DNA from 3 places in the Micromonospora sp. NBC_01392 genome. Region 2 is predicted to be linked to each of the others. Evidence: riboswitches for the same ligand, from Rfam matches in the RefSeq annotation. Region 2 holds a riboswitch; each other region holds the start of a gene.
What was found. Region 2 has a riboswitch for S-adenosylmethionine ahead of OG767_RS19000 (ABC transporter substrate-binding protein). Riboswitches for the same ligand answer to the same signal wherever they lie in the genome.
Positions count from the first base shown of each region.

Region 1: linked by a shared signal. The riboswitch ahead of OG767_RS29700 (aminotransferase class V-fold PLP-dependent enzyme) and the one ahead of OG767_RS19000 (ABC transporter substrate-binding protein) in region 2 are both predicted to bind S-adenosylmethionine.
Region 3: linked by a shared signal. The riboswitch ahead of thrC (threonine synthase) and the one ahead of OG767_RS19000 (ABC transporter substrate-binding protein) in region 2 are both predicted to bind S-adenosylmethionine.

Region 1 covers NZ_CP109549.1:6,762,942-6,766,206, reverse strand. Annotated here, with positions in the region: gene OG767_RS29705 (FUSC family protein) at 1-5, shown strand, start outside; gene OG767_RS29700 (aminotransferase class V-fold PLP-dependent enzyme) at 90-1,361, opposite strand; SAM riboswitch class IV at 1,406-1,527, opposite strand; gene OG767_RS29695 (PrsW family intramembrane metalloprotease) at 1,551-2,999, shown strand; gene OG767_RS29690 (hypothetical protein) at 3,059-3,226, opposite strand.
Region 2 covers NZ_CP109549.1:4,346,134-4,349,398, reverse strand. Annotated here, with positions in the region: gene OG767_RS19005 (amino acid ABC transporter permease) at 1-723, opposite strand, end outside; gene OG767_RS19000 (ABC transporter substrate-binding protein) at 762-1,616, opposite strand; SAM riboswitch class IV at 1,860-1,970, opposite strand; gene OG767_RS18995 (PadR family transcriptional regulator) at 2,089-2,652, shown strand; gene OG767_RS18990 (acyl-CoA dehydrogenase family protein) at 2,649-3,265, shown strand, end outside.
Region 3 covers NZ_CP109549.1:6,785,657-6,788,921, forward strand. Annotated here, with positions in the region: gene OG767_RS29780 (GNAT family N-acetyltransferase) at 1-225, opposite strand, end outside; gene thrC (threonine synthase) at 600-1,889, opposite strand; SAM riboswitch class I at 1,902-2,035, opposite strand; gene OG767_RS29790 (DUF4232 domain-containing protein) at 2,247-2,888, shown strand; gene OG767_RS29795 (hypothetical protein) at 2,901-3,026, opposite strand; gene OG767_RS29800 (hypothetical protein) at 3,122-3,265, shown strand, end outside.

The sequences.
Region 1 (3,265 bases), 2.4 Mb from region 2:
GCTGACCCCCGCCCCCACCCCCACCCCTGCCTCGGTGATCATGAGGTTGGCGGGTGGGAGAGCGTTTTCCGGGTCGGTCAACTTCATGATCAACGGGGATGGGGGAGGGTGGCCAGGGCGGTCAGCAGGGTGTCGATCTCGTGGGCGGTGGTGCCCAGGCCGAGGCTCGCGCGCAGCGCGGTGGGCGGCAGGTCGGTGCGGGCCGAGCGGGCGGCGGCCTCGGTCAGCAGGCGGCGGGTCAGCGGATGGGCGCAGAACAGGCCGTCCCGCACGCCGATCCGGTGCCGGGCCGCCAGGTGCGCGGCCACCTCGGCGGAGTCCCGCCCGGCGACCACGAAGCTGACGATCCCCACCCGGGGCGCGTCCGGGCCGAACGTGCGCAGCTCCACCACGTCCGGCAGCGCGGCCAGGCCGGACCGCAGCCGGGACAGCAGCGCCTGCTCCCGGGCGTGCAGCGCGGTCCGGTCCGCCGCCGAGAACGCCGCGCAGACCGCCGCCAGCGCCACCGCGCCGAGCAGGTTCGGGGTGCCGCCCTCGTGCCGGGCCGGGCCGGTCACCCACCGCACCTCGTGGGTGGCCGCACCGACGTGACCGGTGGCCCCGCCGCCGGCCAGGTACGGAGCGGCGGCGTCCAGCCAGTCCGCGCGCCCGACCAGCACGCCGGCGCCGAACGGGGCGTACAGCTTGTGGCCGGAGAGCGCCAGGTAGTCCACGTCCAGCGTGGCCACGTCGACCGGGGCGTGCGGGGCGAGCTGCGCGGCGTCCACCAGGATGCGCGCGCCGTACCGGTGGGCCATCCGGGCCAGCTCGGCGACCGGCCAGCACTCGCCGGTGACGTTGCTGGCGCCGGTCACCGCGACCAGCACCGGCCGGCCGGGCCGGGCGTCACGGGCCAGCTCGGCAAGCGCCAGGCTCAGCGACCGGACCGCGCCGGCCGGGCTGTCCGGCACCGGCAGCCGGACCGAGCCGCGCGGCCAGGGGAGCAGGTTCGCGTGGTGCTCCCCGCCGAACGTGACCACCGTGCTGCCGGCCGGCAGCGCCCGGGCCAGCAGGTTCAGCGCGTCCGTGGTGTTCCGGGTGAAGATCACGTGGTCGGTGGGACGCGCGCCGACGAAGTCCGCCACGGTCTGCCGGGCCCGCTCGTAGGCGAGCGTGCAGCGCCGGGACAGCGCGCCCGCGCCGCGGTGCACGCTCGCGTACCAGGGCAGCAGCTCGGCCACCGCGTCGGCCGCGGCCCGCGCGCACGGCGCGCTGGCGGCGTGGTCCAGGTTGATCTCTCCCGGTACGCCGAGCACGCCGAGCGGGTCCGGTCGGACCGGAACGGGCAGCGTGGGGAGGGCGGGTACGAGGGTGACGGTCATGGCGGAGCCTCCGGGTAACCGGGGACCCCGGGGTGCCGGGACGGGGTCCGCGCTTGCCCAGCACGCGAAGCGGCGCTGGGCCCGGTCATCACCCGGGGCACCCCACCGCGAACTCGACGAGGGTTGCCGGCCAGCAAGCCGGGGCTTGACGCTGGCGCTCGTGACCTGCCCGGCAGCATAGCCGTCACGATGCGGCCGGACCAGTGGGGCGCGGGTGGCTACGCTGACCGCATGGCCGTCACCCCGCCCGGCGGAGCACCGCCGCCGCCCGCGCCCGCCGTCCCGCCGCCCGGGGCGTCGACGCCGCGCATGCCGCTGCGCCGGCTCGGCTGGCGGCGCTTCCTGGCGCTGGCCGCGGTGGTGCTGCTGATCGCGGCCGGCGCGCTGTTCATGGTCTTCACGCTGGGCGAGAGCCTGGGCGCGGAGGCGCTGCTGGTCGGCGTGATCGCGGCGATCCTGCCGGTGCCGGTGCTGGTGTCCTGCTTCCTCTGGCTCGACCGTTACGAACCCGAGCCGCTGAAATACCTGATCTTCTGCTTCGCCTGGGGCGCGTTCGTCTCCACCGCCATCTCGCTGCTGGTCAACGAGACCGGCGCGCGACTGTTCGAGGACCGCGGGTTGCCCGCCGCGCTGACCGCCGTGCTCGTCGCGCCGTTCATCGAGGAGCTGACCAAGGCGGCCGGCCCGATCCTGCTGCTGATCTTCCGGCGTCGGGAGATCTCCGGGATCACCGACGGGCTGGTCTACTGCGGGCTGTCCGCGGTCGGCTTCGCCATGGTCGAGAACATCCTCTACCTGGGCGGATACGGCTACCGCACCGGCGTGGAGGAGTACGGCCCGGCCACCGGCGCGCAGCAGGTGATCGCGATCTTCATCGTACGGATCCTGCTCTTCGGCTTCGCCCACCCGCTGTTCACCTCGATGACCGGCGTCGGGCTGGGCGTGGCCGCGCGGACCGCCGACCGGCGGGTGCGGATCCTCGCCCCGCTCGCCGGCCTGCTGCTGGCCATGATGCTGCACGGCACCTGGAACCTGCTGCCGTCACTGGCCCAGGCCACCGGGCAGCAGGTGATCGTGCTCTACGGCTACCTCGGCGTCATGGTGCCCATCTTCTTCGGCATGGTGGGGCTGGCCGTCTGGCTGCGGGCCTGGGAGGGCCGGCTCACCGAGCGCACGCTGCCCGACTACGTCCGGGCCGGTTGGCTCACCCCGCCCGAGGTGGCGGCGCTGGGCAGCCTGGGCCGGCGGCACGCGGCCCGCACCTGGGCCCGGCGGGTGGCCGGCGACGGCGGCGTGAAGGCGATGCGCGGCTACCAGTTCGCCGCGACCCGGCTGGCGCTGCTGCGCGACGGGATGCGCCGAGGGCTGGACCGCAAGCCCGCCGAGCGGGACCGGACGGCACGGGAGGAACGGGAGCTGCTGGATGCGATCGCCGCGTACCGGTCGTTCTTCGTCGGTCGTGATCCGCAGGCGCCGGTCGGGGTCTGGGACGGGCAGCGCTACCACCTGCGGTTCCCGGACGGGTCCCGGCGGGCCGTCGAGGCGCCGGACGAGCCGGTGGTGCCGATCCCGGTGGTGCTGGCCCCGCCGCCCCCGCCCCCGGGCTACGGCCCGCACGCCTGGCACCCGCACGGCTGAGCCCGGCCCGCTGTCGCGCGCGGCTGAGCCGCCTGTCGCGCGCGCCGGCCCGGGCGGGGTCAGGCCATCAGGCCGGTGAGGAAGTCGCCGAGCCCCTGGGCGATGGCCATCAGCGCGGCCCCGATCCCCCGGAACAGCTGCGCCGCGCCGTCCGGCCGGAACGCCATGAAGTAGATCAGGAACGCGAGGAACCCCCAGGCGAGAATCCTCTTGATCACGATCGGCATGGTCCCTCCCCAGGGCGCACTGAGGTGCCTGGGCTTCCC
Region 2 (3,265 bases):
CTCGGGTGGCGGGGCGGCCGGGCGGCCCTGGCGCAGCCGCCGGTCCAGCCAGTTGACCGCGTGCGTCAGCGGCACGGTCAGCAGCAGGTAGCACAGGCCGGCCAGCAGCAGCGCGGACTGGTTGCCGGTGTTCGCCGCGTAGTCCTGGCCGATCCGGAACAGCTCCCGCTGGCTGGCCAGCAGGCCGAGGAAGTAGACCAGGCTGGAGTCCTTGATCAATGCGATGAGCTGGTTGACCCAGGCGGGCAGCACCCGGCGTACGCCCTGCGGGATGATCACCAGCCGCATCGACTCGGCCCAGGAGAAGCCGAGCGCCCGGGCGCCCTCCAACTGGGCGGCCTCCACGCTCAGGATGCCGGCCCGGAAGATCTCGCCGAGGTAGGCGGCGGCGATCAGTGACAGCGCCAGCACGCCCAGCGGGTAGGGGTTCGGGCCCCAGACCGCCATGCCCAGCGGCGCCAGGCCGACGCCGATGAGCAGGATGGTGGCCGCGGCCGGCAGGCCGCGGAACACGTCGGTGTAGACCCGGGCCGGCCACCGCAACCAGCGGGTACGCGAGATGCCGGCGACCGCCAGCAGCATGCCCAGCACCGAGCCGAGCAGGGCGGCGGAGGCGGCCAGGATCAGCGTGTTCGGCAGCCCGACGGTCAGCATCTCGGGCAGCGCCTCGCGCATCGACCCCCAGTCGAAGAACGTCTCCCAGAGGGTGCTCAGTGGATCCATGTCCGCTCCGTCCGTCCCGCTCGTGCCCGGTTACCGGCTCAGGAGGCCGCCGACGGCGACGGCACGGCTACCGATCCGCTGCCGGGGGTGAAGCCGGCCGGGATCGGCCGCCCCGGGTAGTACCGCTCCTGGAGGCGGCTCCAGGTGCCGTCGGCGATCACCTGGTCGAGGCCCTTGTCCAGCGCCTCGCGCAGCCTGTCGTTGCCCTTCGCCACCGCGTACGCGGTCGGCGCGGGGCTGAGCTGCTTCGCCGCGACCTTGATCTTGCCGGTGCTGTCGGCCGCGGACTTGTCGCCGATCTCGGCGGGCGCGATCCAGGCGTCGGCGGTGCCGGCCTTGAGCTGGTTGACCGCGCCGTTGTAGTCGGGCACCCGCACCGGGTTGAGCTTCTCCTTCGTGGCGTAGTCGTCCTGCACGGTGCCCTGGACCACCACCACGCGCTTGCCGGCGAGCTGGTCGAAGCCGGTGATCGCGGAGCCGGCCGGCACGTCCAGGCCGAAGTAGCCGAAGTCGTAGCCGTTGCCGAAGTCGACGGTCTTCTTCCGGGCCTCGGTGACCGTGATCGAGGAGCTGCCCACGTCGAACTTGCGGTTGTTGACCTGGGCGAGCAGCGCGGAGAAGTCGGTGCCGACGAACTCCACCTTCAGGCCGACCTTTTCGGCGACGGCCCGCAGCAGGTCGTTGTCGAAGCCGGTGAACTCGCCGTCCTTGAGGAAGACGTTCGGCGGGGCGTCGGTGAGCGTGCCGGCCCGGATCACACCGGGTTGCCGTAGGCCGTACGGGTTGTCGGCCGCGTCGTCGGCTGCCCCGCCGCAGGCGGTCAGCGCGGTGGCGGCGAGCACGGCGGCGGCGCCGAGCGCGGCGACGCGGGTCAGGGCGGTACGGATACGCACGATGTCTCTCCAGAGTGGACGGACACGCGGGACGCGTGCCGGTGCCGGCGCAGCCGGGCACGGCGGAGCCGGAAGGGTGGATCGGGGAAGGGTGGAGCGGTCGCTCAGCGCGCGTCGCGACAGCGGTCGCTGCACACCCGCATCAGGTCGACGTGGCGGCGCGTGACCAGCATGAGGCGGGTCGGAACGAGGGGCGGTGCGAACATCGGGTCTCCCTGGCCGGTTGGTGCTGACCTGGGTGCCAGGCCACGCTTGCGCCGACTGCCGTCGGCGCCTGGTCCTCACCCGGAGCACCCCACCGTGGCGGAGGGTTGCCGGCCAGCGAGCCGGGGCTTGACGCTGGCGCTCATGACCTGCCGAAAGGCTAGCAGCACCGGTGCGCCGGTCGTCCAGCCGTTATGACCACCCTCACGGCCGTGCCTTACCGGGCAGGGTCTTGCTATGCAACAAAGTGCATAGCAAGATGGCCGGCATGTCGCTGGAGCACGCCATCCTCGTCTCGCTGCTGGAGCAACCCGCCTCCGGCTACGAGCTGGCCCGTCGCTTCGACCGCTCGATCGGCCGCTTCTGGACCGCCACCCACCAGCAGATCTACCGGGTCCTCAAGCAACTCGCCGAGGACGACCGGATCATCGGTGAGGAGATCGGTCAGGAGAGCCTGCCGGACAAGAAGCTCTGGTCGGTCACCCCGACCGGCCGGGCCGCGCTTGTCGGCTGGCTGCACGCCCCGGTGCGCCCGGAGGCGGTCCGGCACGAACTGGCCGTCAAGATCCGGGGCGCCGCGTTCGACGACGCGGCCGGGCGCGCGCTCCTGGTCGCCGAGGTCGAGCGCTACCGCGCCGACCACGAGACCGTCCTCGCCGGCTACCTGGCCGGCGAGCGCCGCGACTTCGGCTCCGCCGCACCCGACGCCCGGGCGGCGTTGCAGCACGTGGTGCTGCGCGGCGGCATCGCGTACGAGCGGATGGTGCTGGCCTGGCTGGACGACGTCCTGGCCACCCTCCGCGACCTCGACCCGGAAAGGCCCCCCGCGTGAGCGACCCGCTGCTGTTCCACCCGCACCACTACGACCCCGCCGACCTCGACGAGACCTCGCGGCGGCTGCTGCGCGCCACCATCGACTGGTTCGAGACCCGGGGCAAGCGCGCCCTGGTCGACAGCTACCACGCCCGCGAGTGGTACGCCGACTTCCTCGACTTCGCCGCCCGGGAACGCCTCTTCGCCACGTTCCTCACCCCGTCCGCCGACGGCGGCGACGACGCCGACAAGCGCTGGGACACCGCCCGCAACGCCGCGCTCAGCGAGATCCTCGGCTTCTACGGGCTCGGCTACTGGTACACCTGGCAGGTCACCGTGCTCGGCCTCGGGCCGGTGTGGCAGAGCGGCAACGCCGCCGCCCGGGCCCGCGCCGCCGAGCTGCTCGACCAGGGGCACGTGATGGCGTTCGGCCTCTCCGAGCGTCCGCACGGCGCCGACATCTACGCCACCGACATGCTGCTCACCCCCGACGGCGCAGGTGGTTTCCGGGCCACCGGCGGCAAGTACTACATCGGCAACGGCAACGTCGCCGGGCTGGTCTCGGTCTTCGGCCGGCGCGCCGACGTCGAGGGCCCCGAGGGGTACGTGTTCTTCGCCGCCGACAGCCGGCA
Region 3 (3,265 bases), 2.4 Mb from region 2:
GTGCAGGTGGAGCCGGAGCCAGCCGACCGGCTCGCCGTCGAGGCGGGCGACGAGCCACCGCCCGTCGATGCCGGGCATCGGGTGCCGCAGCAGCGCCTCGAACCGCCGCCGGCAGGTCGGCGGCAGGTCCGGCTCGTCGACGGCGCGGGCCGCTTCCGCGATCCGGTACGCCGCGTCGAGCGTCGGCAGGTCGGCCGCGTCCAGCGGGGTGACGGTCAGGCCCATGACGGCGAGCCTGCCCCGGAAAAAGCGACAGGGCCAGCGGTTTTCCGCTGGCCCTGTCCTACGTTGGTCGGGAGGGACGTTCGCACAACGCCTCCGGCGTTGGGTCGCAAAACTTTGAAAAGTCTCCGGCGAATGCCCTCCCGCACCGAGCATCTTGCGCCGTCCGGTTCCTGCCGTCAAGTCCTGCACTGACAGTTTTCCGACACTCCCCGCAGTCCCCCCATCACCCCGCGCCCCACCCCTCCCGCCCCCACCTCGCTGATCTTGCACTTACCGCCCCGGCAAAAGGGGCTTATCGGCCTCGACGGGGGCCGCAAGCGCAAGATCGCGGGAGAGGGCGGGCGGGGGTGAGGGTGAGGTGGGGTGGGGTGGGGTCAGCCCAGGAGGCCGGCGTCGCGGGCGGCGCGGAGGCTGGGCTTGATGCGGTGCGTGGGACCGGAGGCGGCGGCCACCGCGTCAAGCGTCTTGAGGCCCTCGCCGGTGTTGAAGATCACCGTCTCCGCGGTCGGGTCCAGCCGGCCCGACTCGATCAGCTTGCGCAGCACCGCCACCGTCACGCCGCCCGCCGTCTCGGCGAACACGCCGGTGGTCCGCGCCAGCAGCGTGATCCCGGCGCGGATCTCGTCGTCGTCGGCGTACTCCATCCAGCCGCCGGTGCGGCGGACCGCCTCCAGGGCGTAGAGGCCGGCGGCCGGGTCGCCGATGTTGAGCGACTTGGCGATGCCGGTCGGCTTGACCGGGACGATGGTGTCGCGGTCGTCGTGCAGCGCGGTGGCGATCGGGTTGCAGCCGGCGGACTGCGCGCCGAACACCTTCCAGCCGCCGGCCGGCGCCTCGACCAGGCCGATCTCCACCAGCTCGGTGAACGCCTTGTCGATCTTGGTGAGCAGCTCGCCACTGGCCATCGGGATCACCACCTGGGCCGGGATCCGCCAGCCGAGCTGCTCGGCCACCTCGTAGCCGAGCGTCTTGGAGCCCTCGGCGTAGAAGGGCCGCACGTTCACGTTGACGAACGCGGTGTCCTCGAACTCGTCGGTCTCCACCAGCTCGCCGCAGAGCCGGTTCACATCGTCGTACGAGCCGTCGATGGCGACCAGGTCACCGCCGTAGACGGCGGTGGTGACCACCTTGCCCTGCTCGAGGTCGCTGGGGATGAAGACCACCGACGGCACGCCGGCACGGGCCGCGTGCGCGGCGACCGAGTTGGCCAGGTTGCCGGTGGACGCGCAGGCGTAGCGGGTGAAACCGAGCGCCCGGGCGGCGGTCAGCGCCACCGACACCACCCGGTCCTTGAACGAGTGGGTGGGGTTGGCGCTGTCGTCCTTCACCCACAGCGGCGCGGTGATGCCCAGCTCGGCGGCGAGGTGACCGGCGGCGACCAGCGGGGTCAGCCCCGGGTCGAGGGTGACCCGGGTGGCCGGGTCCTGACCGGCCGGGAGCAGGGCGGCGTAGCGCCAGATGCTGTTCGGGCCGGCCTCGATCTGCTCCCGGGTGACGGCGGCCAGGGCGGCGGTGTCGTAGTCGACCTCCAGCGGGCCGAAACACTCGTAGCAGGCGTGCTGGGCGGCCAGCGGGTAGCGCGCGGAACAGGCGCGACAGACCAGGGCGCGGGCCGGGCTGCGGGAGGTGTCGATGCCGGGGACGGCGGAGAGCGTCGACGTCATGTCGAGGAATTCCTCTCATCTTTCCCCGCATCGCCGGGTGCGGCGGGGACGGAATTGGCACCTGCCCGCAGGGCGCTCGGCGTCGAGCGTGCGGGTGGTTGCCGGGGCGTCGTCGGGCCGTATCCCTCAGCCCCTCTGGATGAGGTATGCAGTTGTGCCGTCGATTCTATGCGCCGCTCACCGCCCCGCCACCCCGGGTCTCACGCAGTGGGCCGCCCCACCGGCCCCGCCTCCCGCCCCTGACCTCGGTCGATCATGAAGTTGGCGGCGACAAATCGGACGGCATCCGCGGTCAACTTCATGATCGCCGGGAGGTGGTGGGCCACGGGGCGGGCGGTGGGGTGGGATGATCGGCGGATGCGACGGGTGGTTGGCCGGATCGGGGGGCTCGCGGGGGTTGCGCTGCTGGCGGGCTGCACCGCGACGCCGGCACCGGTTGATCCGCTGGCCACGCCAGCGGGCCGGCCGGGTGCCGAGGTCGCGCCGTCCCCCTCGGCGGCCTGCGCACCGGAGGGCATCCGGATCACCGAACTCGGGGTGAGCGCCGCGATGGGGTTGCGGGCCATGGGCCTGGACCTGGTCAACTGCGGAACCCAGCCGTACGCGCTGCGCGGCTACCCGGCGGTCAGCCTGCGGGACGCCGACGGGGACCCGATCAAGGTCACAATCATCCCGGGCGCGACGGGGATCACCTCCGGCTTCGACGCCCCACCCACAGGGCTCGTGCTGCTCCCCGGCGAACGGGCCGGCGCCGCGCTGCTCTGGCGCAACACGGTCACCGATCCGACCGTGGTGGCCACCGAGGGCGCTCAGCTCGACGTCGCGCCGGTGGCCGGCAGGCCGGCGTACGCGGTGGCGATGGACGGGACGATCGACCTCGGCAACACCGGCCGGCTCGGGGTCAGCGCCTGGAAGCGCCGCGACGCCGACCCGACCACGGAACCGGTCACGCCGAGCGCCCCGCCCTCCCCGGTCGAGACGCCGGACAATCCGCTGTAGCCGGTCAGCCCGTCACTCGGCGGCGTCCGGCACGAACACACCCAGGCCCTGGTGGCCGTACAACTCTCCGGTCTCGATCAGGATCGTGATGGCCTGCCGCACGGTCGACTGACTGCCCACCTCATACAGGTCAGCCAACTCCTAGGCACTGGTCGATCCCCCGGCCGGGGCGGCGCAGATCTCCACCGGAATTCGCGCTGTCCCGGCACCCCGCCAGGCGAAGGAGACGTGGTGTGACGGATGCGCAGACGAGTTCGGAGGTGCCCGTCGCGAGCGCGATCTGGGCGGTCGAGCAGGTCACCGGCGAGCTGCGGGAGGCGTACCTCGGGGTGGCCGCCGCCACCGTGCTGCTGGAGCGCGTCGGCGCGGGCTGCGCC